One region of the Anoxybacillus sp. EFIL genome, then DNA from elsewhere that is predicted to be linked to it. Evidence: riboswitches for the same ligand, from Rfam matches in the RefSeq annotation. Region 1 holds a riboswitch; each other region holds the start of a gene.
The links. A riboswitch is a leader RNA that binds a small molecule or an ion and turns the genes downstream of it on or off. The one in region 1 is predicted to bind S-adenosylmethionine.
Positions count from the first base shown of each region.

Region 1 (7,652 bases):
TCTTGTCGCTTATTGTGATCATCCATATTATTTGGTTGTTCATTCAATATTCGCTATTAAAACGGCAAACGATCGTCGAACGAATGGAAACGGAAGCGCAAAAGCTTGAGTTAATCGGTACGCTAGCCGCAAGCACGGCACACGAAATTCGCAACCCGCTTGCGGGCATTAAAGGGTTTATTCAACTATTAAGTGAAAAACATAAAGATAACGAATCGCAACTTTATTTTTCGGTCATTCAAAACGAAATCACACGCATTAACGATATCGTCAATGAATTTTTAATTCTCGGCAAACCGACGGCACAAAAGCTTGAAATGTGCGATTTAAATCATATCGTCCAAAGCATTCACCCGATGATCGAGTCGCAAGCACACTTACATAATGTTATTTATTCGTTTCAACGCGCCGATGTACCGCTTCCGATTCGTTGTTCGAAAGACCATTTAAAACAAGTCGTCTTAAATTTAGCAAAAAATGCGATAGAAGCGATGCCGCACGGTGGCGAGCTAACGATTTCTCTTGAAAAACAAGGAAGCTTCGGCATATTGCGCGTCAAAGATACAGGTTGCGGCATTCCGAAACATGTGAGCGACAAGCTATTCCAACCGTTTGTCACATCTAAACAAACAGGCACAGGGCTTGGGCTCGTCATATGTAAACGCATTATAGACATGCACGAAGGGACGATTGACATTCATAGTATAGAAAAGAAAGGAACGACGATTACCGTTCGTTTTCCGTTAGGAGGGTGATTATGGTTGACATGCTGATCGGAAGCACGCTATCTGCACTTGCCACAGGAGCTGGCGCTGTCCCGATTTTATTTTTGTCGCGCTCGTTAACACACAAATGGCGCGACATGTTGCTCGCTTTTACGGCTGGTGTTATGATGGCGGCATCCATGCTTGGACTCATTCCAGAAGCGCTTTCTTCCGGAACGTTTCTTGCCTTAACGGTTGGATTGTGCGTCGGTGTGCTCGCGTTAACGTTTCTTGAAAAAATGGTGCCGCACATCGACTTAGCGCATACCGAAAGCGGCATAAAAATTGACCAAAAAGCGTTGCTTGTGCTTGCGGCGATTACGCTTCACAACATCCCAGAAGGACTATCTGTCGGCGTGAGTTACGCTTCCGGCGAACAAAACCATATGGGTGATTTAATTGCGCTTGCGATCGGCTTCCAAAACGCGCCTGAAGGATTGCTCGTTGCGCTTTTTTTATTTAATCAACAAATTTCAAAAGGAAAAGCGTTTTTGATGGCAACAGGGACAGGACTGATTGAACTTGTCGCTTCCGTCATCGGCTTTTATTTAACGTCGATCGTCGATGCGCTCGTCCCGTACGGATTAGCGTTTGCTGCTGGAGCGATGTTGTTTATTATTTATAAAGAATTAATTCCTGAAAGCCATGGCGATGGGAATGAACAATCGTCAACGTATTCTTTTATTATCGGACTATTAGTGATGGTATTTTTAATTGAAACATTTTAAAGGATGATCTACATGTCGAAATATTATATGCTTCTTTTATTGACAAGCGCATTATGGGGAGGAAACTTTGTCGCAAGCAAATTGCTTGTCGCCCACGCCTCCCCGCTCACGCTGACGTTTATTCGCTGGACGATCGCCGTCCTTTTTTTATTTCCGATCGTGTTAAAAAAAGAACGATCCGTCCGTCTTCAAACGCGCGGCATCGTTCCTTTGATTGCGATGGGGATGTCGGGCGTCGTGTTGTTTAACGTATTTATGTTTCAAGCGCTTCGCTATACATCAGCGGATCATGTCGGTTTAATTTCAACGCTAAACCCGATGGCGATTGCGCTCGTTGCATACGTCGTCTATCGTGACAAACTGACGCTTCGGCAATGGGTGGCGATGATCGTTTCGCTCATCGGTGTGCTCATCGTCATGACGCACGGGCAACTGCATCGTCTAGCGGATGTAAACATCGGCGATGTATGGATGATCGGAGCGGTCATCATTTGGGGCGTTTATTCAGCCTGCGCCAAAGCGGTGATGACATCGTACTCTCCGCTTGCGGCGACGTTTTGGTCTGGCGTATTTGGCGTCATCGGATTGCTGCCGTTTCTTTCTTCTTTTTCCGTTCATGATGTGAACGTCTCCTTTTCGCTTGCGCTTTTATATACGAGCGTTGGGGCGACGGTGCTCGCGATGTTTCTTTGGAACGTCGGCGTCAAACGAGTTGGTGCGACGACAGCGGGCATGTTTTTAAATTTTAATCCGCTTTTTACTGCCTTGTTTGCATACATACTTCTTGGAGAAACGTTAACGCCACCACAATGGATCGGTTCATTCGTCACCATTGCAGGCGTCATATTGTTTACAAAAAAATAGAAGGGGCGTTATTCCCCTTCTTTTTCTTCATATGGATGAGCAACCCAACCGGATGGATCGATAAATAACCGAACGGCAACGACTTGACGATCGTCCATTAATGTAAAGAAATGCGGATTTCCTTCTGGCACAGAAATGACGTCTCCTGCTTCGAGTTGTACGTCAAAATATCCTGTGTTTTCGTCTCCTTTAATGACGAAAATGCCGTGCCCCGCGACGATTGCACGCACTTCATCTTCCGTGTGCGTATGCACTTGTTCAAATTTTTTCAATAGCTCTTCTAAATTTGGCGTTTGCTCACAGAGAGCGACAACGTCCCACGCTTGATAGCCTCTTCGCTTCGCTAAATGTTCAATTTCCGATTGAAACGCGGCTAAAATGTCCGCTTTTTCTTCGTCTGTTAATACAAATTTGTTTTGAAGATGCGTTGGAAGTTTACTTGCATCCCAATGTTCGTACAACACACCTTGCTTATTTAAAAACGCAGCGACGTTTTCCTTTCCTTCAATCACTTCTCCTGTATTGCGCACTTTAATCACTGCCATACTTACTCCCCCTTATCGTTTTAAAAGTAATAATTTGACGTGGTACTGACATAAAAACTCGCACGCTTCTAGCCATTTTTTCGCTTCAAACGCATCTTTTCCCCAAACGGTAATGCCGTGATTGCGAATAAGTACCGCCCCTGTGCTTTCATGCACATGTTTCGCAAATTCATCCGCCAACGTCGGAATATGTGCGAAATTCGGAATAATCGGAATGCGAAATACCGCATCTTCTTCCCATAATCCGAACGCTTTAATGATTTCTTGATTTGTAAAAACGACTTCCCCTTCATCGCCGTACCATTCCGAAATGACGTTGTTGTCAACGGTATGCACATGCAAGACGCAGCCGGCGTTCGTTTTGTTGTAAATGCGGACGTGAAGAAGCGTCTCCGCTGACGGTTTGAGAGACGTCGCTTCCGCTGGCTGTCCGTCCGCACCGACGAGTAAAAAATCTTCTGCCGTCTCTTTTCGTTTATCTTTGCCGCTTGCGGTCACAAGAAACGTGAGCGGCTCATCGCTCACTTTGAGCGACAAATTGCCGCTTGTTCCCATAAACCAGTCGCGCGCCGCTAGCTCCCGTTTCACCTCAGCGAGCTCTTCCCATTTTTTTTGCCTCATGCGACCACCTCGCTTTCTTTTAACGCATCGATGACATCATAAAACGTCGTAAACGGCGTATGCGGTAAGTGAAGCTCACGGCATTTTTCAAGCAAAAAGTCGCGCGCGATGACGTGATCGGCTCGTTTTGCTGCCGCTAAATCGGTAATGGAATCGCCGATGACGATCGTTTTCGCCCCTTCTGGCGCAAGTTTACGAAGAAGTGACGGCTTGCAACAGCCGCATTCATTTTGACAATGTTCATCGCATGCATACGGCCATGTAATTTGAATCGTTTCGCCGCGAAAGTCCGCGCGATTGCAAAAAATGCGTTCTTTTTCAATGAACCCGTCTAACAACGGATAAACGAAAAAATCGATGCCGCCGCTGACGATATAAAGCGGCATATGTTGTTGTTTCGTCCATGCGACAAACTCGGAAAATCCGTCGCGAATGCGGGCAGTGTCAAGCAAAAATTGCACAATTTCTTCTTTCAATGACGACGGCAAAAGGGAAAACATGCGCCCAACGCCTTGTTGTACGGAACATCTTTGCGCAAGTATATCGTCTTTGATCGCTTCCCACTCCGGTGGGGCGAACTGTTTCATCACCGCAATAATGTTATCGTTTAACGTAATCGTCCCGTCAAAGTCGCAAAAAATGACTGGCTTCATGATGCGCTCCCCCATAAATGAAGCGCTTGTCGCAACGGTTCGTTTTCTTTTGCCGCTTCATGAAGCGAACGCCCTGAAAGCACCGCTTCAACTGCCGCTCGAAACGCTTGCCCGCCGCCAACCGCTCCGGCTGGATGACCGTGCACCCCGCCGCCTGCGTTAATGACTGAATCGATGCCAAAATCGCGAACTAAAAGCGGCACAAGTCCCGGATGAATGCCGGCCGATGGGACAGGGAACGCGCGGACGAACGGCTCTTCTTTCGTCAGTTCGTCGGCAATCGCAAGCGTCTGTTCTTTTTCAAGCGCTACGCTTCCGTACGGAGATGGGAAAAGCGAAAAGTCCGCTCCTGCCATGCGCAACAGTTTGCCAAGAAGAAGCGCATAGCTCACTCCATATACGTGCGATGAAGCGATCGCGCCGCTAAATGACGGATGCGCCATGATCGGCAAACGAATGTCATCGTCTTCGCGAAGCGCTTGCAATACATCAAGCCCGTATGTAAACACGTTAAACAACAACACGTCCGCACCTAACTCCGCTGCGCGCTTTGCTTTTTCTTTTAGTTCAAACGTTTTTCCTGTTAAGTTCACCGCATATAACGTCCGATGCCCTGTTTGTTCGTACACATCGTTGAGCGCTTGTTTTCCTGCGACGATGCGTTTTTCAAACGGCGTCAAGTCGTTTTCAAACAAAATTTCATCGTCTTTCACGAGATCGACACCGCCGAGCGCTTGCAGTTTTAATTGCTCGGTCACATATCGCAAATCGCGACCGATCACCGCTTTAAAAATGCTCATGACAAGCGGACGGTCAAAAACACCAAGCTTTTCACGAATGCCATCAATGCCAAAGCGCGGACCAGGAAATGCTCGTTTTAATTCGTCAGAAAACGTCAGGTCAACAAGTTTAATCGTTCCATCAAGCGACAATTTGCCAAACGTCGTCGTCAAAATCGCTGGAAAATCGGCACTAAAATTGACGCTCGGATACGAAATGCGCACGAGCGCCCGTTTCAATCGCTTCCCGAAATACGTATTGACCCGCTCATCTTCCTCAAGCTGTTCAATCGACTCTACAACCCCTTTATGTTTTTTCAACTGTTCTTGTTCAAGTTGCGGCAAATCGGTCCACGATCCTACCGTAAGCCCAAGCGCAATCCCCTCCGCTTTTTTCGCCAAATCTTTGTCATCATGAATCAAATATGTTGCCGTAATCATCGTATCACTCCTTTACAAATAAAAAACCTCTTCATAAGAAGAGGCTAATCGTTCGTCTCTTCTTATCTCTCAGCTGATTGCTGCGAGAATTAGCACCGTGCTTAACGTTCGTTAAGTCGGTTGCCGGGCTTCATCGGGCTCGTCCCTCCGCCTACTCTTGATAAGAATTCGCAATGTATGAAATTTTTTGAATGGTTCGTTTTTCATAAATTTAATTCGAATTATGACAGCAGTCTCTCATTTTGTCAATGATTTTTTAAAAAAGTTGCAATCGTCCGATTCGTTCTGCTGCTTCTTTCAGCCGTTCTTCGCTTGTCAACAGCCCTGTGCGCACATATCCTTCCCCATGCTCTCCAAAGCCGATGCCTGGGGCAACGGCGACATGTGCTTGTTCAAGTAAAAGATTGGCAAACGTTTCGGACGTATATCCTTTTGGCACCGGAAGCCACGCAAAAAAAGAACCTGCTGGCGCTTGCACGTTCCAGCCGATGTCGTTTAATGCACGAATAAACGTATTCCGTCTTGCTTCATACGTGGCGACAAGCTCATCGACGCATTGTTGCGACTGTAAAAGCGCAACCGCTGCCGCTTCTTGAATGGCGCCGAACATGCTCACATACAAATGATCTTGCAAAACGTTAATCGCTTCGATCATGCTTTCGTTGCCGACCGCAAAGCCGATGCGCCATCCTGCCATATTGTACGTTTTTGAAAACGTATAAATTTCAATGCCAACGTCTTTCGCCCCTTCGACTTGTAAAAAGCTGACCGGCTTTTTCCCGTCAAACCCGATCGCCCCATACGCAAAATCGTGCACGACAGCAATGCCGTATGTTTCAGCAAACGAAACGGTTTTTTTAAAAAACGATTCCGTTGCTGTCGCGCCTGTCGGGTTGTTCGGATAGTTTAAAAACATCAATTTCGCTTGACGAACGACGTCTTTGTTTAACTCCTCATAATCGGGCAAAAAGTCGTTTTCCGCCCGCAGCGGCATCATTTCCATGCGCGCCCGCGCAAGCACAACGCCCGACCAATAGTCCGGATAACCGGGATCGGGAACGAGCACGACATCGCCGGGGTTTAATAAACAAAGCGGCATTTCAACGAGCCCAGCTTTGCCGCCAAATAAAATGGCGACTTCTTTTTCTGGATCAATGGTTACCCCATACTCCCGTTTGTAAAACGTCGCTACCGCTTCTTTCAAAAACGAATACCCGCGAAACGGGGAATATTTATGGTACGCTGGCTTTGCTACCGCCTGTTGCATTGCGTTTACAATATGAGCAGGGGTCGGCTGATCCGGATTTCCTTGCCCAAGATTAATGACGTCATGCCCTTCAGCAATGACCGTATTGACTTTTTGAACGAGCGAAGCAAAAAATTGCTTCGGTAGTTGCTGTAACAAGTTCGATTGCGGAAATGTTTTCATTTTTCGCACACCTACTTCACAAAAAGGTTGAAATTCTAGTCATGTATCATATATCGTAAAAATCAAAATGTAAAGAAAATTTTTCGAGGTGAATGAAATGAATATCGCTTGTATACAAATGGACATTGCGTTTGGAGCGCCTGAAAAAAATAAACAAACGATCGTGCGCTACATGGAACAAATGGCGCGTGACGTCGACGTCGTCGTATTGCCAGAACTATGGACGACAGGATACGATTTAACGAGATTAACAGACATCGCCGACGAAAACGGCGAAGATACAAAAACGTTTCTTTCCTCGCTTGCGCGCACGTACGATGTGCATATTGTCGGCGGATCGGTAGCGAAAAAAACAGACAAACAAATGACGAATACGATGTATGTCGTCGACCGAAACGGCCATGTCGTTAGCGAATATAGTAAACTTCATTTGTTCAAATTGATGGATGAACATATGTATTTACAAGCTGGGGAGACGTTACACGTTTTTCAACTCGCTCACACGACGTGCGCAGGCGTCATTTGTTATGACATTCGTTTTCCAGAATGGATTCGCACTCATGCGCTTCACGGAGCCGAAGTGCTATTTGTCGTCGCGGAGTGGCCGCTTGCTCGCCTTCATCATTGGCGTACGTTATTAATGGCGAGAGCGATTGAAAACCAATGTTACGTCGTCGCTTGCAACCGCGCAGGAAAAGACCCGAACAACACATTTGCTGGTCATTCGATGATCATCGATCCATGGGGAAACGTGCTCGCTGAAGGGGACGAACAAGAAACGGTCATTATGGCGAATATTGACATAAACGAAGTGCAACATGTGCGCGG
Region 1 is NZ_SDLH01000001.1:333,229-340,880, forward strand. Features, by position in the region: gene ES017_RS01715 (ATP-binding protein) at 1-755, shown strand, start outside; gene ES017_RS01720 (ZIP family metal transporter) at 758-1,492, shown strand; gene ES017_RS01725 (DMT family transporter) at 1,505-2,356, shown strand; gene ES017_RS01730 (1,2-dihydroxy-3-keto-5-methylthiopentene dioxygenase) at 2,365-2,901, opposite strand; gene ES017_RS01735 (methylthioribulose 1-phosphate dehydratase) at 2,914-3,522, opposite strand; gene ES017_RS01740 (2-hydroxy-3-keto-5-methylthiopentenyl-1-phosphate phosphatase) at 3,519-4,175, opposite strand; gene mtnW (2,3-diketo-5-methylthiopentyl-1-phosphate enolase) at 4,172-5,395, opposite strand; SAM riboswitch class I at 5,455-5,562, opposite strand; gene ES017_RS01750 (pyridoxal phosphate-dependent aminotransferase) at 5,652-6,824, opposite strand; gene ES017_RS01755 (carbon-nitrogen family hydrolase) at 6,922-7,652, shown strand, end outside.

Region 2 (7,652 bases), on a different contig from region 1:
GTTTTATTTTTATATGCATACGTTGAATAGAAAACCCGCGCAACGTCATCGCTTCATACACGCGCTCGGCACGTTCAAATGTTCGCAGTAACAAATGTCCAACGAGCGATCCCCAAACGGATAATTGGATGGCGCGATGGTTCGGTGCGCGCAACATATACGCTTGACGAAGTCGTTTTGCTTCTTCTAAAAATAAAAAAATATATCGATATGTCAAAAGCAATTGTATAACGAGCAGACGAGGAATGCGCAACGAAAGGAGCGCACCTGCAAGTTGCTCGATCGGTGTCGTCAAAAACAACACTGTTGCAGCAAGAACGGCAAGCGTGTTTTTTACAAGCAAAGTAGCGAATGACAGCCATCCTGCTTCTATACGCCAATGAAAAAACGATACGTGTTCATGAATGAAAAACAGCTGTGAAGCCCCTATAACTGTAATAAATGGTAGAGAAGCGAGCAGTACGCGTTTAATATGGCGAATAGAAAGACGATAAAAAACGATCATTGTGATTGGATAAAGCGATAATGGAACGAGTTCAATAAACGCATACGTGTGAAACGAGGCGACGACGAAGATGTATGTAAACGTTATAATGAGCATGCTTAACGGATGAACATCATGTCGTCGCTTTTTCATATTTGACATATGTGCATGGATCACGCTTCTTTTCTCCATTTTTTCATGATGTATGGTACGAGCATTGCTATTGCAACGATAAATACACCGACGATGCCAGAAACGCTTGTGCCGATGTCTAACCAACCGATCGAAGCGCCCCCATTTTTCAAATTGTAATCAGGCAACAAAGCGAGCGATTGTTGGAGACGTTCTAGTGCGGTGTGGAGTGCTGTTGTTGCATGTAGTTCCTCCGTACCTGCTGTGCGTAAAATAGACCATTCTAATCCATCTGGTTTGGACGAAGCGATGGATGAAAAAATGCCACCGATGAGAAGCGCAAGCAAACCGAGTGTCCCGATGAGACGATTTGTCGGTGTATTTGTTGTTGAAAGTTCTGGCTTTGCTTTCATCACAAATGAGATGACAGCTGCTGTAGCCATTCCTTCTACAATGCCAATCGCCAAATGAATCGGTTGCATAAATAAAGCGAACGTCGTAAATGGTAATTCGACTTTTCCGGATAACAACGTTTGAACGACGACGCTAAATGCCCCAAGTTGCAATCCAACGACGGCAGCGATGATGGAAGCAAACCAGATGTTTGTTCGGCGAATGAGTCGTCTGTAAAGTGGATATGCGATAAAACATGTGTAAAAGCCGAGATTGAACACGTTGCATCCGAATGCTAACAGTCCGCCATCTGCAAAAAAGAGTGCCTGAATAAATAAAACGACGGCTAACGTTAAAAAAGCTGCATAAGGACCTAGCAAAGCGGCAAGTAACAATCCACCACCTAAATGTCCGCTCGATCCTGTACCAGGAATGGTAAAGTTAATCATTTGCGCTGCAAATACAAATGCTCCAAGCACCCCCATCAGCGGCAGTTTTTTTTCATCTGCTTCCATGTTTAATTTTTTTAATGAGTAGCTTGCTACACCCGCCGTAGCCCCCCACATCGCCATTCCTACTGCAGGTGAAATAAGTGCATCTGCCATATGCATAAAAATATCCCCCCTTACACCTTATTATAGGGGAGATATGTTATGGAAAGCTATTTCATTTTTTCTCTAAGTTTGCTTATTATATAATTTTTCGTCTTTTCGTCATAAACACCATTTTTATTTCCGCCTGAAAACATAAGGTTCACTCGTTTCACGGCATCTAACGTTTTTTTGCCAAATACTCCGTCTTCTGCTCCGCATTTAAAATTGATCATATTTAGCGCTTGTTGTAAGGTGCGAACGTCTTCGCCGCGATCGCCATATCGCAATACTTTATTTGGAAGCTTACTGATCAGTTGTTCGACTATGTTTTGTTGTTTCGGTGTTTGATTGGATGGTTGTGATGGAGTTTTCACTTCTTCTTTTTTTACTAGTTTTTCAATGATTATTTGTTGCCCGGGCTGTAACGCTCTTGGATCCACGTTTGGATTTAGGCGCAATAACGTTTTTACACTTCCCCCTGTTTTTTGACTAATGGCCCATAGCGTATCTCCTCGTTCGACGGTATACAGTTTGACTTCTTCTTTTATTTCGATGTTTTCTTTTTCTGCTAATACTTGCGCATAGTTAAAACAAGGGCATTGTTTCCATTCATATCCTTTTAGCTCATTATGTCCTTTCACATCTTTATAGTTCGGCAAGATGTTTACCAGCGTTTTATATAACGTTCTCAATGATTGTTTTTGTTCATCCGTCGGTTGTTGTGTGCGAAAATCGCCCGTTAAACAAATGCCGATGCAATAAGTGTTATGGTTGCCGACATGGTAACTAATCGTTTCTAAGTCGTTACAAAAATGAATCGTTCCGTCTTGTTCAATGACAAAATGGTATCCGATGCCTGGCCATCCTTTGCTTACATGATAATTGGCGAACGCAAATGCCGAGCCTGTTTTCGTTAAACTATGATGAATAATGATGTGCGTTTTTTGTTCAAGTGTTGTTTTTTTATACGATTGGCCAGAGCGAGTGGGAAGAAGGTGGCGTATATCTTTTAATTGAGGAATCGCAAATAGTTCATTCATTTTTAGCCTCCTTTTCTTTATTTCTATGTACTACTATATGTTTCATTGAATGAAATGGTTTGTACGAACATATGAAAAATGAAAAAGCTGCCGAAAACAGGCAGCCTTTTCATTTATGCGATCGGTCCCCCGAATTGTTCAATGCGTGGATCAACGTTTGTGAATTTTTTAAAGTTTTCACGGAACTTCGCCGCAAGTTCTTTTGCTTTTTGTTCATATGCTTCTTGATCTGCCCATGTGCTTTTTGGTTGCAATACTTCATCAGGTACACCTGGGACGTGAAGCGGAATATGCAGACCGAAAATTGGGTCTTGAACGGTTTCTACGTTGTTTAATTCGCCTTCCAACGCAGCTTTGACCATTGCGCGCGTATAAGACAGTTTCATCCGTTCACCAACACCGTATCCGCCTCCTGTCCAACCGGTGTTGACTAAAAATACTTGCACGCCATGAGCGTCAATTTTTTGTCCGAGCATGTCTGCATAGCGTGTTGCAGGAAGCGGTAAAAACGGTGAGCCAAAGCAAGTAGAAAACGTTGCTTCAGGTGCCGTAATTCCGCGCTCTGTGCCCGCTAACTTGCTTGTATAGCCGCTTAAGAAATGATACATTGCTTGTTCTTTTGTTAATTTGCTAATTGGAGGCAATACACCAAACGCATCGGCCGTTAAAAAGACGATCGTATGCGGATGACCTGCAACGCTCGGTTGGACGATATTGTCCATTGCTTCAAGCGGGTATGCTGCGCGCGTATTTTCGGTTAACGTCGCATCGTCATAGTTTGGTATGCGTGTGTCTGGATCAATCATGACGTTTTCTAATACGGAACCGAAGCGAATCGCATCGAAAATTTGCGGCTCTTTTTCGCGTGATAAGTTAATGCACTTCGCATAACATCCGCCCTCAATGTTGAACACGCCGTTATTTGACCAACCGTGCTCGTCATCGCCAATTAGGCGACGGTTTGGGTCAGCAGAAAGTGTTGTCTTTCCTGTGCCCGATAAACCGAAAAAGAGCGCCACATCTCCTTCTTGACCTACGTTTGCTGAACAATGCATCGGAAAGATTCCTTGTTCTGGCAATAAAAAGTTCATGACCGAGAAAATCGATTTTTTCATTTCCCCTGCATATTCTGTTCCACCAATCAGCACGGTACGACGTTCAAATGAGATGATAATAAACGTTTCTGAACGCGTGCCGTCTACAGCTGGATCAGCTTTAAATGTCGGTGCAGAAATGACTGTAAATTGCGGCTCGTGTGTTTTTAGTTCCTCTGCTGTTGGACGAATGAATAATTGATGAGCGAATAAATTATGCCAAGCAAACTCATTCACTACTTGAATAGGTAAACGATAAGCTGGATCGGCACCCGCAAAACCGTTAAATACGAACACTTCTTCTTTTGTCATTAAATAATCAACGACTTTATTGTAAAGACGATCAAACACTTCTTCGGAAATTGGTTGATTAACTGTTCCCCAGTCAATTTTATGTTTAACAGATAGTTCTTCAACGATATATTTATCTTTTGGGGAACGGCCTGTATATTTTCCGGTCGTTGCGCAAACAGCACCGGATGAAGTGAGAATGCCTTCTTGACGAGTTAACACTTTTTCTACTAATCGTGGTACAGATAAGTTATGAAAAACCCCATCCCTTTGCAAGAGTGTTGATAATTTGTTTGTCAGTTCAATGGAATTCATTGGACAAAACCTACCTTTGTTTGATTTATTCTTCATGTAAAAAGTATAACACATTTTAATAAATAATCCATACTAATTCATGTATTTTTCTTGAATTTATTTTCAAGATCGTTGTGGCATAAAAAACATTGACTCGCTTCATACAGATGTGATATGATGCTGAAATGAACGGATACTCTTATCCCGAGTTGGTGGAGGGGGACAGGCCCGATGAAACCCAGCAACCGTCACATGCGTGAAAAGGTGCTAACCTGTGGCAAGGGAACGCCCTTGAACGATAAGAGTGAAAGGCGCAGACAAATGCAAAAACCTTTCCTCTGAGGGAAAGGTTTTTTTCACGATAGACCATAATAAGAGGGATGAGTACCGTATCATTTGCCATTATACTGAGGAGGAATGTTTAAATGCCTAAACGTCGTCTGTTTACATCTGAATCTGTAACGGAAGGGCATCCGGATAAAATTTGCGACCAAATTTCCGATGCGATTTTAGATGCGATTTTAGCGAATGATCCGAATGCGCGTGTCGCGTGCGAAACGAGCGTAACAACAGGACTTGTGTTAGTGAGTGGAGAAATTACAACATCTACATATGTAGATATTCCGAAAATTGTTCGTGAAACAATTCGTGAAATTGGCTATACGCGTGCAAAATACGGCTTTGATGCAGATACGTGCGCAGTGTTGACGTCAATTGATGAACAGTCGCCAGATATCGCAATGGGTGTTGACAAAGCGTTAGAAGCTCGCGAAGGACAAATGACAGATGAAGAAATCGAAGCGATCGGTGCAGGTGACCAAGGATTAATGTTTGGCTTCGCGTGCAACGAAACGAAAGAACTTATGCCGCTACCAATTTCTCTTGCACACAAACTTGCACGTCGTTTAGCGGAAGTGCGTAAAGAAGACATTTTACCGTACTTACGTCCAGACGGAAAAACGCAAGTGACAGTCGAGTACGATGAAAACGGCAAACCTGTACGTATCGATACGATCGTTGTTTCTACACAACATCATCCAGAAATTACACAAGATCAAATTGTACGCAACATTAAAGAACATGTCATTCAACCTGTCGTTCCGGCAGAATTGATCGATGAAAACACAAAATATTTTATCAACCCAACAGGACGTTTCGTCATCGGTGGTCCACAAGGTGACGCAGGGTTGACAGGACGTAAAATTATCGTTGACACATACGGTGGTTATGCACGTCACGGCGGCGGGGCATTCTCAGGAAAAGATCCAACGAAAGTAGACCGCTCAGCAGCGTATGCGGCACGTTACGTAGCGAAAAACATTGTTGCAGCGGGTCTTGCAGATAAATGTGAAGTGCAGTTAGCATATGCGATCGGTGTTGCAAAACCTGTATCGATTTCAATTGATACGTTCGGCACGGGCAAAGTATCTGAAGATGTATTAATTGAAGTGGTGCGCAACAACTTTGACCTTCGTCCGGCGGGCATTATTAAAATGCTTGATCTTCGTCGCCCGATTTACAAACAAACAGCTGCTTACGGTCACTTTGGTCGCACAGATATTGATCTTCCTTGGGAACGTACAGATAAAGCAGAAGTGTTAAAACAACAAGCGTTACAGTTGGCGAAGTAAAGAAAAAAGGGAGAGTTACAAGATGTAGCTCTCCTTTCTTACTTTTTTAAGTAAGAACAGAAAATGAAGCGACGCCAAACAACGTACCGAGCATACAGCCTGCAAGCACATCAGATGGATAATGGAGTCCTAAATAAATGCGCGAAATCGCGACGCTACACGCGATGGGCAAGAGCCAAATCGTTAATGCCGGAGCGTATAGTAAAAATGGAATGATGACAGAAAATACTGCGGTTGTATGTCCGGATGGAAATGAATGATCAGTTAACGGATTTTTTGTTACTTTCGTGTTATGAAGTGAAATATACGGTCGTTTGCGTGGGTACATTTTTTTCATCATTGCGACAGGAATATGGCTAAGTGCTAATGCGATGGCACTGGCGATAGCAGCATCCCGCCATTCGTCACGCAACAGCCAAACAGCTAGCATGACAGCCGTAATTGAACATGTCGCTCCGCCAGCGTGTGTAATCGAACGAAAATATGCGTTAAGCCACTTGCGATCAAAATAACGATTAATGCTGTAAAACAACTTGCATTCCCAATCGTACCATTTTCGCAACATAAGCAAATCCCCCTGAACTTATGATAAAATATATATGTTAAGTCAATAATAAAGCAATGTAAAAATACCACGCTTATTTATCGCGTGGTTTGTTTAATTGAAGCGATTTATAATATTGACCTTTTTCAACATATTCGCGGCGAATTCGTGCCATTTCACGCTCATCTTCTTCGGTTAATTCTCGGATCACTTTTGCCGGACGTCCGAATGCAAGTGTGCGAGGGGGAATTTTTTTCCCTTGAGGCACAAGACTGCCAGCACCGATAAAAGCTCCTTCACCAATTTCAGCACCGTCTAAAACGATAGAGCCCATACCGATGAGAGCGCCTTTTCTTATAATGGCACTATGCAAAATGACTTGATGGCCAACGGTGACATCATCTTCAATGATGAGTGGGTTGTTTGGACTTTGGTGAAGGACGGAGTTGTCTTGAATGTTTACACGGTTGCCGATGATCGTTGGGGCGACATCTCCGCGAATGACGGTGTTAAACCAAACGCTCGTTTCCTCTCCAATGGTTACATCACCTGTAATAGTGACGTAATCGGCGATGAAAGCGGAAGGTGCAATGTTTGGCGTATGTTCTTTATATGGATAAATCATTTGGCTCGTCCCTTTCGTTTCATTTTGTTATATTTAGTGTACAAATTTTTCGTTTATTCGTAAATAACAAGGAGGGGTGTATATGTGGAAATGGGAAGGAGAAAACGCAAAAGGTACCATTGTCATCGTTCACGGTGCTGCTGAACATCATGGTCGGTATAAATGGCTCATTGAAATGTTTCGTATGCACGGTTTTCATGTTGTTGCAGGGGATTTACCAGGGCAAGGGACGACATCGCGTAGCCGACGAGGACATATTGATTCATTTGACGAATATATAGAAGCGGTGGCAAGCTGGGTGCATGAAGCGAGCGTGTACGAACAGCCCATTTTTTTACTCGGCCATAGCATGGGAGGGCTTGTCGTCATTCGCACATTGCAAGAAAAGCGACTGCCTGTCCGCGGTGTCATTTTATCGTCCCCATGTTTAGGGCTCGTTCATTATCCGGCGAAAGCGCTTGAGATCGCCTCACGCATTTTAAACGTCATTCATCCGAAAAAACGGTTTCCATCGGGGCTAACGGTAGAGAT
Region 2 is NZ_SDLH01000002.1:42,855-50,506, forward strand. Features, by position in the region: gene cbiQ (cobalt ECF transporter T component CbiQ) at 1-661, opposite strand, end outside; gene ES017_RS03340 (energy-coupling factor ABC transporter permease) at 658-1,620, opposite strand; gene ES017_RS03345 (N-acetylmuramoyl-L-alanine amidase) at 1,671-2,642, opposite strand; gene pckA (phosphoenolpyruvate carboxykinase (ATP)) at 2,756-4,342, opposite strand; SAM riboswitch class I at 4,518-4,626, shown strand; gene metK (methionine adenosyltransferase) at 4,747-5,952, shown strand; gene ES017_RS03360 (phosphatase PAP2 family protein) at 5,999-6,517, opposite strand; gene ES017_RS03365 (gamma carbonic anhydrase) at 6,591-7,121, opposite strand; gene ES017_RS03370 (alpha/beta hydrolase) at 7,204-7,652, shown strand, end outside.
Region 2: it holds a riboswitch for S-adenosylmethionine, as region 1 does, so the genes downstream of both, metK (methionine adenosyltransferase) here and mtnW (2,3-diketo-5-methylthiopentyl-1-phosphate enolase) in region 1, are expected to answer to the same signal.

Region 3 (7,652 bases), on a different contig from region 1:
CGTTCCATGCTTACTTATTTTTAAACGTGGTAAACTCGTGAAAAAAATATACGCCTTTCATTCCGTTCCACATGTATATGAAACGTTGCGAAAGCTGGCTGAATAAGCCAGCTTTCGACATATTTCTTGGGAAATTGACGAGGAAGGAAGACATTTGTCGAGCAGTTATAGAAGGAACTCACCGTCTTCGTATGGAAACAATGAATACGACAATACATGGGACGGGGGCGGTTGTATGAATATGTTAACACCAATTTTACCAAATGACGGTTTATATATTCAATTGCAATGGGAAAGCGGGCAAATTTTATTAAGCATATCAAAAGAAGGAATTCAACGCGTTGAAAAAGCGAACGAGGATCGGGTCATATCGATTCGTGGTTCCGCACAGGCCATTATGTCACTACTACAAGGATCGTTAAAACTTCAGCAACAACTTCGCTTAAACGAATTGTCCGTCACAGCATCGTTTCGCCACATTTTATTATTAGAGTCAGTTTTCTTTCTTGCTAAACCGTACGATCTTGTTCATTGACGAGCAGTTTTTATCGTGTTAAAATTCAAAATATTCAACAATTATTCGTTCAGGGGGAGAAATGATGAAATTTGAAACGATTGCTGTACACGGGGGACTACAAACCGATCCGATAACGAAAGCGCGTGCGGTACCGATTTATCAGTCAAATGCGTATTTGTTTGATAGCACAGAGCATGCGGCAAACTTATTTGCATTAAAAGAAGCAGGATACATTTACACGCGCATTCATAATCCGACGGTGACCGTATTTGAAGAGCGAGTAGCAAAGCTTGAAGGTGGTGTAGGGGCTTTAGCAGTGGCGAGCGGCATGGCGGCGATTACGATGGCCATTTTAAACGTCGCTCAAGCAGGAGATGATATTGTGTCTGCTTCCACGCTGTATGGAGGGACGTACAATTTGTTTGCAAATACGTTACCGAAATACGGCATTACAACTCATTTTGTCGATCCAGCTAACCCAGAAAATTTCCGCGCTGCAATTACACCGAAAACGAAAGCTATTTTTGCGGAAACGATCGGCAATCCGAGTTTGCATGTGTTAGATATTGAGGCGGTTGCAAACATTGCCCACGAAGCAGGTGTCCCGCTCATTATCGATAATACGTTTGCGACGCCGTATCTTTGCCGTCCGATTGAACATGGAGCAGACATTGTCGTTCATTCTGCGACGAAATGGTTGCTTGGCAACGGGACGACGCTAGGAGGCATCATTGTCGACGGTGGAAAGTTTGACTGGAACTCGCCAAAGTTTCCAGCGTTTACGACACCAGATCCGAGCTATCATAACCTTATCTATGCAGACATCGGAGCGGCAGCGTATATTGTGAAAGCACGTGTGCAGTTGTTACGTGATTTAGGACCAGCCATTAGCCCGTTCAACGCCTTTCAATTTAATTTAGGGCTTGAAACGTTGCACGTGCGCATGAAAGAACATATTGAAAACACAAGAAAAATTGTTGCATATTTAGATAATCATCCAGCTGTCCGTTGGGTGTTGTATCCTGAACATGACAACCATCCAGCGAAAGAGCTAGCGAAAAAATATATGCCAAAAGGGGCAGGAGCAGTCGTCGTTTTTGGCATTCAAGGGGGAAGGGAAGCAGGAGCTGCACTTATTAACAATGTGAAGCTTTGGTCGCATGTGGCAAACGTTGGCGATGCAAAAAGTTTAATTATTCATCCGGCAAGCACAACGCATCAACAACTAAGCACAGAAGATTTACAAGCATCTGGTGTAACAGAAGATATGATTCGTTTATCGGTCGGCATCGAAAATGTGGATGATTTAATCGAAGACTTAGAACAAGCGATTGAAGCGGCGACAGGGGTACGGTCGATGTATTCGCGGGTGTAAATATGAAAGGTGCTAGTTAGATTTTTCGACTAGCACCTTTCATTTTATGAGTTGTAACCGCAGCGCTTCGGCAACCGCTCCTGTTCGTGACGAAACTCCTAATTTTTCGAAAATAGAAGAAAGGTGACGTTCCACTGTTCGTTTGCTTATCTTTAGCCGTTCGCTAATTTGTACACTCGTTTGATCATCTGCCAACATTTGTAGTATATTGATTTCAATGTTTGTTAAACCATGCTTTGTTGAATACATAGTTTCACTATCCACCAAAAAATATTTTTCTCCTTCGTTGCTGTATCGGATCATATGTGCTAAATGAGTGGAAACTTTTTCTTTTGACAATACGACGGATACACCTGCCTCATGCGCAGATAAGGCGAGCGGTGGATAGTTGCATAGCATAATGACATTTATTGTGGGGTATATTTCCTTCGCATTTTTTATCCAGCCCAATGCTTTTATTATGTGCATGTGCACATTTATCACAATGACATCTGGTACATGTATATGTATGAAAGTATCTAGTGAATCGATACAAGAACAAGAACCGATAACTGTTATATTGCTTTCGTTTTCCAACAATTTTTTCAACCCAAGCAAATAGATAGGGTCAGAATCAATAAGCAATGTACGAATAGCCATGCAATTTCCCCTCCACTTTTTTACTAGATTCTACTTCATTTAATAAACTTTGTCATTTATTTTGAAGAAATTGGCGGATTTTCGCCAAAAAATTGGCGGAAAATACGGATTTTTTTCTTTTCTATTTTTGGTAAAATGAAAATAGCTGATCAGCTATTTTTGGGAGAAGAAGCGGAGGAGTATGAGCAATGTATAAGTTGAAATAAAGAACGTCCGATTTTTATACAATATGTTGTACCTATGGTGAGTAATCAGCTAAATAAAAATTTCTGCTTATATTCATGATACCGATGTTTAACTGGCGCTAATGTACAAGTCTATCTCATTATGGACAAGTAGCGGAGAACTAGCATTACAATTGGACTATGTGAGGAGAGAAAATAATGAAAAGTAAATTTAGAAGGCTTATTTTAGTTGCTACCCTAGCACTAACTGCTACTCTGTTATTAGATGGTTTTTTTGGGTCGTTAATTACTACTGAAGCTAGTACGCTCCCGAAACGAGTATATAAAGAGGGGAATGTAACAATTACAGTTACTCCTGCAGTAGGGAGTTCAATGGCAAAATTAAGCAATTCAAAATCAAAAATTGCTCCACTTGATACGATTGTCCGAGGAAATAAAGAAACAAAAACGGTTCAGAGTATGTATGGTACAGTGACGATGACAGTTACGTACGATCGAAATCTAACGACTAAGACTTCTACTATTACGGGGATTTATTCTTTAGTAAATACAGATTCTTACTTGAAATTAGTTGATAAATGGTATACATCTAGTGTTGCACAAGCTGACTACTATGACTCCTTTCATAAAGTGTACGTAACGATTAGAATTACAAAAGAAGAATGTAATTAAAGGGTCCGTTTGGCATGTAACTATGTATGCCTACAATTGGAAAGTTTAACTTCATTTTTTGAACTGAAGAGGCTGATCTGAAACGCTAATGCGTGCTGGGTCAGTCTTTTGCATTTTAACAAAGCGGTGGGTTGTTCGTAGCCCGACATCCGAAGAGTAGCGATTTCTCATGCTATATATTCCGTTCACTTGATTATGAAGGGGAAATAGTTGAAAAATTTTTATTGACACCGTCCTTCTTTCGATGATATACTCACTTTCGTAATTTAAAATGATCCTCAAACATATTAAAACGTTAACTGAATAAAGCGTTTAAAAGCGCTCTTATCAAGAGAGGTGGAGGGATGTGCCCGATGAAACCCGGCAACCGTCAGCGCTGCTGAAATGGTGCCAATTCACACAAAGCGTTTGCTTTGAGAGATAAGAGACAGAACGGACGATTCGCGCCTTTCTGTTCTCTTGAGCAGAAAGGCTTTTTTCATGGAAGGAAGGTGACAGCAACGTGATTACATTATCGAATGTAACAAAAGTGTACAAAGCAGCAAGTGGACATGTGACCGCTGTTGATCGTGTGAACTTGCATATTGAAGCAGGAGAAATTTTTGGCATTATCGGCTATAGCGGTGCAGGAAAAAGTTCGCTCATTCGGTTATTAAACGGATTAGAAAAGCCAACGAGCGGCGAAGTCATCGTCGATGGCAAGGAGATTGGAAAAATTGGCGGAAAACAATTGCGACAAGCGCGCCAGCAAATCGGCATGATTTTCCAACATTTCAATTTACTTTGGTCGCGAACAGTGCGCGAAAATATTGCATTCCCCCTCGAAATTGCCGGCGTCCCGAAAGAGGAGCGAATGAAGCGCGTTGATGAACTAATTCAACTTGTCGGACTGCAAGGAAGGGAAGACGCGTATCCGTCGCAATTGAGCGGAGGACAAAAGCAGCGCGTCGGCATTGCACGCGCGTTAGCGAACAATCCGAAAGTGTTGTTGTGCGACGAGGCGACGTCAGCGCTCGACCCACAAACGACAGATTCCATCTTAGATTTGCTCGTCGACATTAATAAACGTCTCGGTTTAACGATCGTATTAATCACCCATGAAATGCACGTCATTCGTAAAATTTGTGATCGTGTAGCGGTCATGGAAAACGGAAAAATCGTTGAAATGGGTGAAGTGCTTCACGTGTTTCGTAAGCCGGAGCAGCCGATTACGAAGCGTTTCGTTCAACAAGTAACTGAGCCGGAAGAAACGAAAGAAGCGATGTTGCATCTTCTTGAGCGATATCCAAATGGAAAAGTTGTACAGCTTACATTTGTCGGCGAAGCGGCTGAGCAACCGCTCATTACACAGCTTATTCGCCAATTTAATCTAAATGTGAATATTTTGCAAGGAAAAATTTCGCAAACGCATCACGGTTCATACGGGGTGTTGTTCGTTCATTTAGACGGTGCGAATGAAGAAATCGAGCGAGCGCTCGCTTTTATTCGCCAGCAAGAAGTTGGAGTGGAGGTGTTGGCGAATGTGGAATGAGCTATTTCCGAACGTCGTTTGGGATAAAATATGGGCGGCAACAGCGGAAACGTTATATATGACAGCTATTTCAGTTGCGGCGACGTTTGTGCTCGGCATTTTGCTTGGATTGTTACTCTTTTTAACGTCAAAGGGAAACATATGGGAAAATCGTATCATTAACAGCGTTATCGCATCGTTTGTTAACATTTTCCGTTCGATCCCGTTCATCATTTTAATTATTTTACTCATCCCGTTTACTAAGTTTGTTGTCGGTACGATTCTTGGTGCCAATGCGGCACTGCCGGCGCTCATTATTGGAGCGGCTCCATTTTATGCGCGCATGGTTGAAATTGCGCTTCGTGAAATTGATAAAGGAGTTATTGAAGCGGCAAAAGCGATGGGAGCAACGACAACGACAATCATCTGGAAAGTGCTCCTCCCTGAAGCGCTTCCTGCCCTTGTATCCGGAATTACCGTTACAGCGATCGCTCTCGTTGGCTATACGGCGATGGCGGGAGTTGTCGGTGCTGGGGGGCTTGGGAACTTAGCTTATTTGGAAGGATTCCAGCGTAACAATAACGATGTGACGCTCGTTGCAACAGTGCTCATTTTAGTCATCGTCTTTATCATTCAGTTTGTTGGTGACTTTGTCACTTCTAAAATAGATAAACGATAAAAGGAGGAAAAAACAAATGAAAAAATGGCTCTCTTTACTTGTTGCTGCCATGATCGTTTTCGCGCTCGCTGCTTGCGGAAACAATGAAAGTGCAGAGGAAAAAGCGAACAAGCTTGTCATCGGTGCATCAAACGTACCACATGCAGAAATTTTAGAAAAAGCAAAACCAATTTTAAAAGAAAAAGGAATTGAACTAGAAATTGTGACGTTCCAAGATTACGTGTTACCAAACAAAGCATTAGCGGATAAAGAGTTAGATGCAAACTATTTCCAACACATTCCTTATTTAGAAGCTCAAATGAAAGAACATGGCTATGACTTTGTGAATGCAGGCGGTATTCATATTGAGCCGATTGGCGTATATTCAAAAAAATACAAAAGTCTTGAAGAGCTACCAAACGGTGCAAAAATCATTATGAGTAACTCTGTTGCTGATCACGGTCGTATTTTATCGATGCTTGAAGAAAAAGGACTAATTCGATTAAAAGAAGGTGTCGATAAGACGAAAGCAACAATTGATGACATTGTTGAAAATCCGAAAAATTTAGTATTTGAAGCGGATGTTGAGGCAGGATTGCTTCCGCAAGTGTATAAAAATGATGAAGGAGATGCGGTATTAATTAACGCCAACTATGCGTTAGATGCCGGTTTAGATCCAGCAAAAGATCCGATCGCTGTCGAATCGCCAGAAAACAACCCATACGTGAACATTATCGCGGTTCGTAAAGGTGACGAAAACCGTAAAGAAATTCAGACGCTTGTTGAAGTGTTGCAATCAAAGGAAATTCAAGACTTCATTTTACAAAAATATAATGGTGCTGTTATTCCAGCAACGAAATAAGGATGTCCATTCGGGCGTCCTTTTATATTTTCTCGAAAACGACGCATGATAAAAAGGAAGGAGGAGTGCATATGTCGATGGAACAATGTTTACACGAATATAAGCAAGGGTTAGGCACGTTCACACAACAAATGCCTCATGTTGGACGAGCGTTTAACGCATTTACGGAAGCTTGCTTCGCCGAAGGGGAGCTATCAAAAAAAGAAAAACAGCTCATCGCACTAGCGATTAGTGTCGCTAAACAAGATGAATATTGTACCATTTATCATACGAAAGGGTGCATCGATGAAGGGGCGACAGAGAAAGAAATATTTGAAGCGTGTGCTGTCGCATCTGCTTTAGCTGGAGGGGCGACGATGAGCCAGTCCGTTACGCTCGTTCGACAATGTGTCGATGAATTTACTCGCATGCATTAAAGGGTAGGGGTTCCCTACCTTTTTTACATATGTGATAAAACGAGCAAACTTTTGAAACAAAAAAGTATCAAAATGCTTGCAATAAGGTTGCTAATACTTTTCATCTGTTATAAAATTGTAATGAGAATAAAGTGAGAATTACGTTTTTATGAACATAAGTGAAACTGGAGGTATTTTTTTATGGCAACATTAACGATTAAAGATCTTCACGTTGCAATTGACGGGAAAGAAATTTTAAAAGGGGTTAACCTTGAAATTAAAGGCGGCGAGTTCCATGCGATCATGGGACCGAACGGAACGGGAAAATCGACATTATCGGCGGCGATTATGGGCCATCCAAAATATGAAGTAACAAAAGGGAGCATTACATTAGACGGTGAAGACGTATTAGAAATGGAAGTAGATGAGCGTGCTCGTGCTGGTCTCTTTTTAGCCATGCAATATCCGAGCGAAATTAGCGGTGTAACGAATGCTGATTTTCTTCGTTCAGCGATTAATGCACGTCGTGGAGAAGGAAATGAAATTTCATTAATGAAATTCATTCGTCAGCTTGATGAAAAAATGGCGTTTTTAGAAATGAATCCAGATATGGCTCACCGCTACTTGAATGAAGGGTTCTCGGGCGGGGAGAAAAAGCGGAACGAAATTTTACAACTTATGATGTTGCAGCCGAAAATTGCTATTTTAGATGAAATTGATTCCGGTCTTGATATCGATGCATTAAAAGTTGTCGCAAAAGGTGTAAATGACATGCGCAATAGCGACTTTGGCTGTTTAATCATTACGCATTATCAACGATTGTTAAACTACATTACACC
Region 3 is NZ_SDLH01000003.1:85,483-93,134, reverse strand. Features, by position in the region: gene ES017_RS06435 (thioredoxin family protein) at 1-106, shown strand, start outside; gene ES017_RS06430 (hypothetical protein) at 236-535, shown strand; gene ES017_RS06425 (O-acetylhomoserine aminocarboxypropyltransferase/cysteine synthase family protein) at 600-1,892, shown strand; gene ES017_RS06420 (response regulator transcription factor) at 1,932-2,531, opposite strand; gene ES017_RS06415 (hypothetical protein) at 2,915-3,388, shown strand; SAM riboswitch class I at 3,710-3,815, shown strand; gene ES017_RS06410 (methionine ABC transporter ATP-binding protein) at 3,891-4,919, shown strand; gene ES017_RS06405 (methionine ABC transporter permease) at 4,909-5,577, shown strand; gene ES017_RS06400 (MetQ/NlpA family ABC transporter substrate-binding protein) at 5,594-6,418, shown strand; gene ES017_RS06395 (carboxymuconolactone decarboxylase family protein) at 6,490-6,834, shown strand; gene sufC (Fe-S cluster assembly ATPase SufC) at 7,015-7,652, shown strand, end outside.
Region 3: it holds a riboswitch for S-adenosylmethionine, as region 1 does, so the genes downstream of both, ES017_RS06410 (methionine ABC transporter ATP-binding protein) here and mtnW (2,3-diketo-5-methylthiopentyl-1-phosphate enolase) in region 1, are expected to answer to the same signal.

Region 4 (7,652 bases), 170 kb from region 1:
TTGCCGAGCTCTTTTGATTCGTTCATGCCGACGACAAGCGCTTGAATATCTGTCGTAATATGATGCACTTTATTTTCAATTTGTGCAAACGCCTCCGTCGTCGTTTCAATCGCTTTCGCCTGCGCTTCGGCAATGTCAACCCCACGACGAACCGCTTCTGTCACATTCGTCAACCCCGATTGGATAAGCTGTACCATTTCGAAAATTTGGCTTGTCGCTTTTGACGATTCTTCCGCAAGCTTGCGCACTTCTTCGGCAACGACGGCAAATCCTTTGCCCGCTTCCCCTGCTCGCGCCGCTTCAATGGCCGCATTTAACGCAAGCAAGTTCGTCTGCGTTGCAATATCAGCAACCGCTTTTGCCATATCTTGAATTTTGCTTGCATACGTCGCAAACTGCGCAGTCGATTGTTCAATCGAAGCGGTCGCCTTCGTATTTTCATCAATAAATCCTTTTTGTTCTGCTAACGCGGCTTGACCATGCGTAATCGCTTCAACGGCTTCATCGCTATAACGGGCCGTTTGCTCCGTCCGACCGACGTTTTGCTGCACAGTTCCTTCCATTCGCTCAATGAGCTGTACGGCGCTTTGTAAGTCTTCAGAAATGCTTTGCGCCCCTGCAGATAATTCGTTCGTCGATACAGCGACTTGGTTATTAATTTCTGTTAACGTCTTCGTTTCTTCATCAATTTCTTTCGCAAACGCTTCGACTTGCTTGCTGACTGTATCAACTGACTGAAGCAACACATTCAATTGATCAGCCATCGCCGTAAACGCCGCATTTAAATCGGCCAATTCGTCTTTTCCACTATACTTCACAGGCTCAATGCGCAAATTGCCGTTCGCAATTTGTTTTGCGTTTTCAGCAATTTTTCGCAACGGCGTCGACATTTTTTGTGTTAAACGCACGCCGCTAAATCCTGCAAACAATAGCACAACCGCAATCGCAACAAGCGAAACGGTAATGACGCGATCAATTTGTTTTTGTAACGTGTTTTGCATGTGCGCATAATATTCGCTCACATACGTGTTGATGACGTACACATCGTTCAATACCCCTTCGGCACGCATCGACTGGCGGCGCACTTCCGCTACATCGTTTGCATCAAGCGCATCATTCGATTGTTTCGCAAGCTCAGCGAATTTTTTATTCGCTTGCTCAAGCGCAGAACGAAAATACGGCTCAGTTAATCCTTTATTTAATGCTTGAAGCAGCTTTTCCGATTCCGCTAAACGAACGATCACTTCTTGTTTATTTCCTTCTGTCGGACTGTAAGCATAGTTGCTTAAACTTTGTTTCGTCGCTTTTAGCTCCGCCTGCAAATGTTGCGCTTTCATCATGAGCGGCACAAAATCTTGATTCGACGATTGAATCGAAAGCATATTTATAATAATAAACACAATAATAGCCCCTGCAATGATGGGTGTAGCTAATGAGTGAAATAACAATCGTTGTTTAATCGTCATCATATTCCTCCTTTATTTTGCGATGCCGTTTGTCGCTTTTTCTTTCCATTTTTCAAGCGTCGCTTGTTGCTCTGGAGTGAACGTCACGACGCGAATCGGCGCCAAATCGACGCCGTTTTCTTTTAAGCCAAGTTGAACCGTCCCTTTTGGCACTTCTTTCGTTTCAACGTATTGTTTAATGACTGTATATAATGCGACATCGACATTTTTTAACATCGATGTGACAACCGCTTTTTCCGCATAAAAATATTGGTCGCTATCGACACCGATCGCATATTTTTTATTCATTTCCGCCTCGCGCAGCACGCCGACACCGGTAAATCCAGCCGCGGCATACAAGACGTCTGCCCCATTTGCGATCATTTGTTTTGCAATTTGTGCCCCAAGCTTATCATCACCGAAATTGCCGGCATACACTTCCTGCACGTTCGCTTCCGGTTTAACCGCTTTTACCCCTTGAATAAAACCGTTCGCAAATTTACGAATGAGCGGCACATCCGCTCCGCCAACAAAACCGACGTTGTTCGTTTTCGTCAACATGCCAGCCACTACGCCCGCTAAAAAGCTTCCTTCATCTTCTTTAAACGTAATCGATGTAATGTTCGGCAGATCAGATACCGCATCAATTAATACGAATTGCTGTTTCGGATATTTTTTCGCGACTTTTTCTAAATCTTGTTGCACCATAAATCCTAATCCGATGACGAGATCGTTCCCTGCTTCAACGAGCTCTGTTAACCCTTTTTCATACGTCTCGGTTTCTTTTAACTCACGGTAGTCAAAAAAGATGCCGAGCTCATCGCGCGCCTTCATTAATCCTTTAAACGCCGAATCGCTAAATGACTGATCACCGAGTCCGACGTCTGACAACATAATGCCCACTTTTATTCGCTCTTTCGGTTGAAAAGAACTCGTTTGCGAACATCCCGCGGCAAGCAACAAAACGAATGCCATCAAGAGTGAAATCATTTTTTTCATAAAATTTCCTCATCTCCTTATCTCTCGATCAAATCGTGCTTCATTTATTATATCGACACATTCCGACATTTTATTTACTTTTTATAATATAAAGATTTTGTAAAGTTGTTCGTATGACAACAATCGACTATAATGGAAGCACAACGAATTTATGCTGAGGTGGTTCATATGTCAAAAGAAAGTTCATTTGATATTGTGTCAAAAGTCGATTTGTCGGAAGTGACGAACGCAGTCAACATCGCGTTAAAAGAAATTCAAAACCGCTACGACTTTAAAGGAAGCAAAAGCGACATTTCGCTTGAAAAAGATGAGCTCATTCTCATTTCTGACGATGAGTTTAAACTGGAGCAACTCAAAGATGTGCTCATCGGCAAACTCATTAAACGCGGCGTGCCGACAAAAAACATTCAATACGGAAAAGTGGAAGCAGCATCTGGCGGAACGGTGCGTCAACGTGCGAAACTCGTCCAAGGCATCGACAAAGACAATGCGAAAAAAATTAACACAATCATTAAAAATACAGGCTTAAAAGTAAAAAGTCAAATTCAAGAAGACCAAATTCGCGTCAGCGGCAAAAGTAAAGACGACCTGCAAAAAGTGATCGCCGCCATTCGCGAGGCAGATTTACCGATTGACGTTCAATTCGTCAACTACCGTTAAGAAGGCGCTTTGCCTTCTTTTTCTTTTTTGAAATAAAATAGTTGAATATTTCTAAAAAATCAGTTACATTTATGAATAACTTCATACAACATCTTATCGAGAGAAGGGGAGGGACTGGCCCGATGAACCTTCAGCAACCTGACGATCGTCAAGGTGCTAAGTCCAGACAAGCGATTCGCTTGGAAGATAAGAAGGAGCGCGTCAAGTCTTCTTCTTATGGGGAAGACTTTTTTACTTTAAACGAAGAAACGGAGGAATGGACGTGGGATTGTTAGATGATTTAAAAGAACGCATCGTCATCGCTGATGGAGCGATGGGGACATTATTATATGCGCACGGCATCGATCGTTGTTTTGAAGAATTAAACGTCACAAAACCTGAAGAAATTGTCCATATTCATGAAGCGTATATTGAATCAGGCGCAGAAATCATTCAAACGAACACATACGGCGCCAACTACGTGAAACTAGCACGTTACGGGCTGCAAGATGACGTAAAAAAAATAAACGAAGCCGCGGTCGAACTTGCCAAAAAAGCGGCAAAAGGGCGCGCCTACGTGCTCGGTACGATCGGAGGACTGCGTAGCACGAATAAAAGCACGATTTCTCTTGAAGAAGTGAAACGAACGTTTCGTGAACAGCTGTACGTGTTGTTAAACGAAGGTGTCGACGGACTTTTGCTTGAAACGTATTACGATTTTGAAGAATTGCAAACGGTGCTTTCCATCGCTCGCAAAGAAACGACGTTGCCGATCATCGCCCACGTCACGTTGCACGATATCGGCGTTCTGCAACACGGAATGCCACTTGCCGAAGCGCTGACCGAGTTAGAACAACTCGGTGCCGATGTCGTCGGCTTAAATTGCCATCTCGGTCCATATCATATGTTGCGCTCGCTTGAAGAAGTGCCGATTCCAACACGCGCTTTTTTATCGGTATATCCGAACGCAAGCTTGCCGCAATATCGCGACGGTCGCTTTATTTACGAAACGAGCGAACAATATTTTGAAGAAACGGCGCGCGCCTTTCGTGAACAAGGGGTTCGGCTTATCGGCGGCTGTTGCGGTACGACGCCAAAACATATTGCCGCCATTGCTCGCGCCCTTTCCGATCGCACACCTGTATATAAAAAAGAAGTAAAACAGCGCCATCCGATCGTCGTCCAAGAAGAAAAACAAACGACAGCCCCTTCTCTTGCTGACATCGCTCGCACGCGCCGATCGATTATCGTCGAGCTCGATCCGCCGAAAAAACTCGGCTTAACGACATTTTTAGAAGGAGCAAAGGCGTTAAAAGAAGCGAACATTGATGCCTTAACGCTTGCCGACAATTCGCTTGCGACACCGCGCATTAGCAACGTCGCTGTCGGCACGATCGTCAAACAACAGCTCGGCATGCGCCCGCTCATTCATATTACATGTCGCGATCGAAACTTAATCGGCTTGCAGTCGCACTTAATGGGGCTTCATACGCTCGGCATGACCGACGTGCTCGCTTTAACAGGCGATCCATCAAAAGTAGGCGATTTTCCGGGCGCAACGTCCGTCTACGATTTATCATCGTTTGACCTCATTTCGTTAATTCGCCAATTTAACGAAGGGCTTTCGTACTCAGGCAAACCGCTCGGACAAAAAACGAACTTTTCGATCGCTGCCGCCTTTAACCCGAACGTACGCCATTTAGATAAAGCGGTGAAGCGGCTCGAGAAAAAAATTGAATGCGGGGCGCACTACTTTTTAACACAGCCGCTTTATAGCGAAAAACAAATCGAAGACGTGTATGAAGCGACGAAACATTTACCGACGCCCATTTACATCGGCATTATGCCGCTCACAAGCGCACGCAACGCTGACTTTTTACATCACGAAGTGCCGGGCATTACATTGTCTGACGACATTCGCAACCGCATGGCCATGTGCGCAAACGACCGTGTTCAATCAACGAAAGAAGGATTAGCGATCGCCAAAGCGCTCATCGATGCCGCGTTCGATTTATTCCAAGGCATTTATTTAATTACACCATTTTTACGTTACGATATGACGGTCGAACTCGTTCGCTACATTCATGAAAAAGAGCGGCTCGCAAAAGAAAGGACGGTTTATCATGGCTAGTTTATTTGAACAGCTTGAAAAGAAAATTTTAATTATTGATGGAGCGATGGGGACGATGATCCAAGCCGCCAACTTAACCGCAGACGATTTTGGCGGTGAAGCATATGAAGGATGCAACGAATATTTAACGATCACTGCCCCACACGTCATTTCTCACATTCATGAAGCGTATTTTGCCGCAGGAGCTGACATTGTCGAAACGAATACGTTCGGGGCAACGCGCATCGTACTAGATGAATATGACCTCGGCCATTTAGCGCTTGAGTTAAATATCGAAGCAGCTAAACTTGCAAAACGAGCAGCGGAAAAATATACGACAACCGATTGGCCGCGCTTCGTTGCCGGCTCGATGGGCCCGACGACAAAAACGCTTTCTGTCACAGGCGGAGCGACGTTTGCGGAGCTCGTTTCCGCATACGAAGAACAAGCGCGCGGGCTATTACTTGGCGGCGTCGATTTATTGTTGTTAGAAACGTGCCAAGATACATTAAACGTCAAAGCCGCCTTTCTCGGTATTACTGAAGCGTTTCAAGCGGTCGGAAAACGAGTGCCGCTGATGATTTCTGGAACGATTGAACCGATGGGAACGACGCTTGCCGGGCAAACGATCGAATCGTTTTTTATTTCCATTCAACATATGAAACCTTTTGCCGTCGGTTTAAACTGCGCCACAGGTCCGGAATTTATGACCGACCATTTGCGCTCGCTCGCTTCATTAGCGAACACGGCCGTCAGCTGTTATCCGAACGCTGGGCTTCCTGACGAAGAAGGGCATTACCACGAAACGCCAGACATGCTTGCGAAAAAAATTCGCCAATTTGCTGAAAAAGGATGGTTAAACATTGTCGGCGGCTGTTGCGGCACGACGCCACAACATATTCGCGCTATCGCGGAAGCTGTTCGCGACATTCCGCCGCGCGTGATCCCAAAACAGTTTGCCATGCACGCTGTGTCTGGCATTGATGCGTTGATATATGATGAAACGATGCGTCCGCTTTTTGTCGGGGAACGAACGAACGTCATTGGCTCACGTAAATTTAAACGGCTCATCGCAGAAGGCAAATATGAAGAAGCGGCAGAAATTGCGCGCGCACAAGTGAAAAATGGAGCGCACGTCATCGACATTTGTTTAGCGGACCCTGACCGCGATGAAAAAGAAGATATGGAACAATTTATTCAACAAGTCGTGAAAAAAGTGAAAGTGCCGCTCGTCATCGACTCGACCGATGAAGACGTCATCGCCTGTGCGTTATCGTATTCCCAAGGAAAAGCGATTATTAACTCCATTAACTTAGAAGACGGGGAAGAACGGTTTGAAAAAATTATTCCGCTTCTTCATCAATACGGTGCAGCAGTCGTCGTCGGCACAATTGACGAACAAGGAATGGCGATTGAAGCAAAACGAAAGCTTGACATCGCCCTTCGTTCATACGATTTACTCGTCAATAAATATGACGTTTCACCGCACGACATTATTTTCGATCCGCTCGTCTTCCCGATTGGCACTGGAGATGAGCAATATATTGGCGCAGCAAAAGAAACGATCGAAGGCATTCGCCTCATTAAAAAACATTTGCCAAACTGCTTAACGATGCTCGGCATTAGCAACGTCTCATTTGGTTTGCCACCTGTCGGACGCGAAGTGTTAAACTCCGTCTTTTTATACCATTGCACGCAAGCAGGGCTCGATTACGCGATCGTCAATACGGAAAAATTAGAGCGCTTTGCGTCCATTCCTGAAGAAGAAGTGCGCTTAGCAGAGGCGTTGTTATTTCACACAAACGATGAAACGTTAAACGCATTTATTCAATTTTATCGCGATAAAACGAAACAACCGAAACAAACAAACGTCCATATGACGTTAGAAGAGCGGCTTGCCACATACGTCATTGAAGGAACGAAAGACGGGCTCATCGAAGACTTGACGCTCGCCTTACAAACGTACAGCCCGCTTGATATTATTAACGGTCCGCTGATGAACGGAATGGACGAAGTCGGTCGCCTATTTAATGATAATCAGCTCATCGTCGCGGAAGTGTTACAAAGCGCAGAAGTGATGAAAGCGGCCGTCGCCTTTTTAGAGCCGTATATGGAAAAAAACGAAACGAGCGTCAAAGGAAAAGTGCTGCTCGCAACAGTCAAAGGCGATGTGCACGACATCGGAAAAAATTTAGTCGATATTATTTTAAGTAACAACGGGTTTCACGTCGTCGATTTAGGCATTAAAGTCACGCCGCAACAGCTCATCGAAGCGGTGCGAAACGAACAGCCAGACATGATCGGCTTATCTGGGCTGCTTGTGAAATCAGCTCAACAAATGGTGCTCACCGCCCAAGACTTAAAACAAGCGGGCATCTCCTTGCCAATTTTAGTTGGCGGCGCCGCTCTTTCACGGAAATTTACCGATACGAAAATCGCGCCAGAATACGACGGCATTG
Region 4 is NZ_SDLH01000001.1:507,806-515,457, forward strand. Features, by position in the region: gene ES017_RS02615 (methyl-accepting chemotaxis protein) at 1-1,469, opposite strand, end outside; gene ES017_RS02620 (BMP family lipoprotein) at 1,479-2,444, opposite strand; gene ES017_RS02625 (YajQ family cyclic di-GMP-binding protein) at 2,613-3,104, shown strand; SAM riboswitch class I at 3,195-3,297, shown strand; gene ES017_RS02630 (bifunctional homocysteine S-methyltransferase/methylenetetrahydrofolate reductase) at 3,367-5,214, shown strand; gene metH (methionine synthase) at 5,207-7,652, shown strand, end outside.
Region 4: it holds a riboswitch for S-adenosylmethionine, as region 1 does, so the genes downstream of both, ES017_RS02630 (bifunctional homocysteine S-methyltransferase/methylenetetrahydrofolate reductase) here and mtnW (2,3-diketo-5-methylthiopentyl-1-phosphate enolase) in region 1, are expected to answer to the same signal.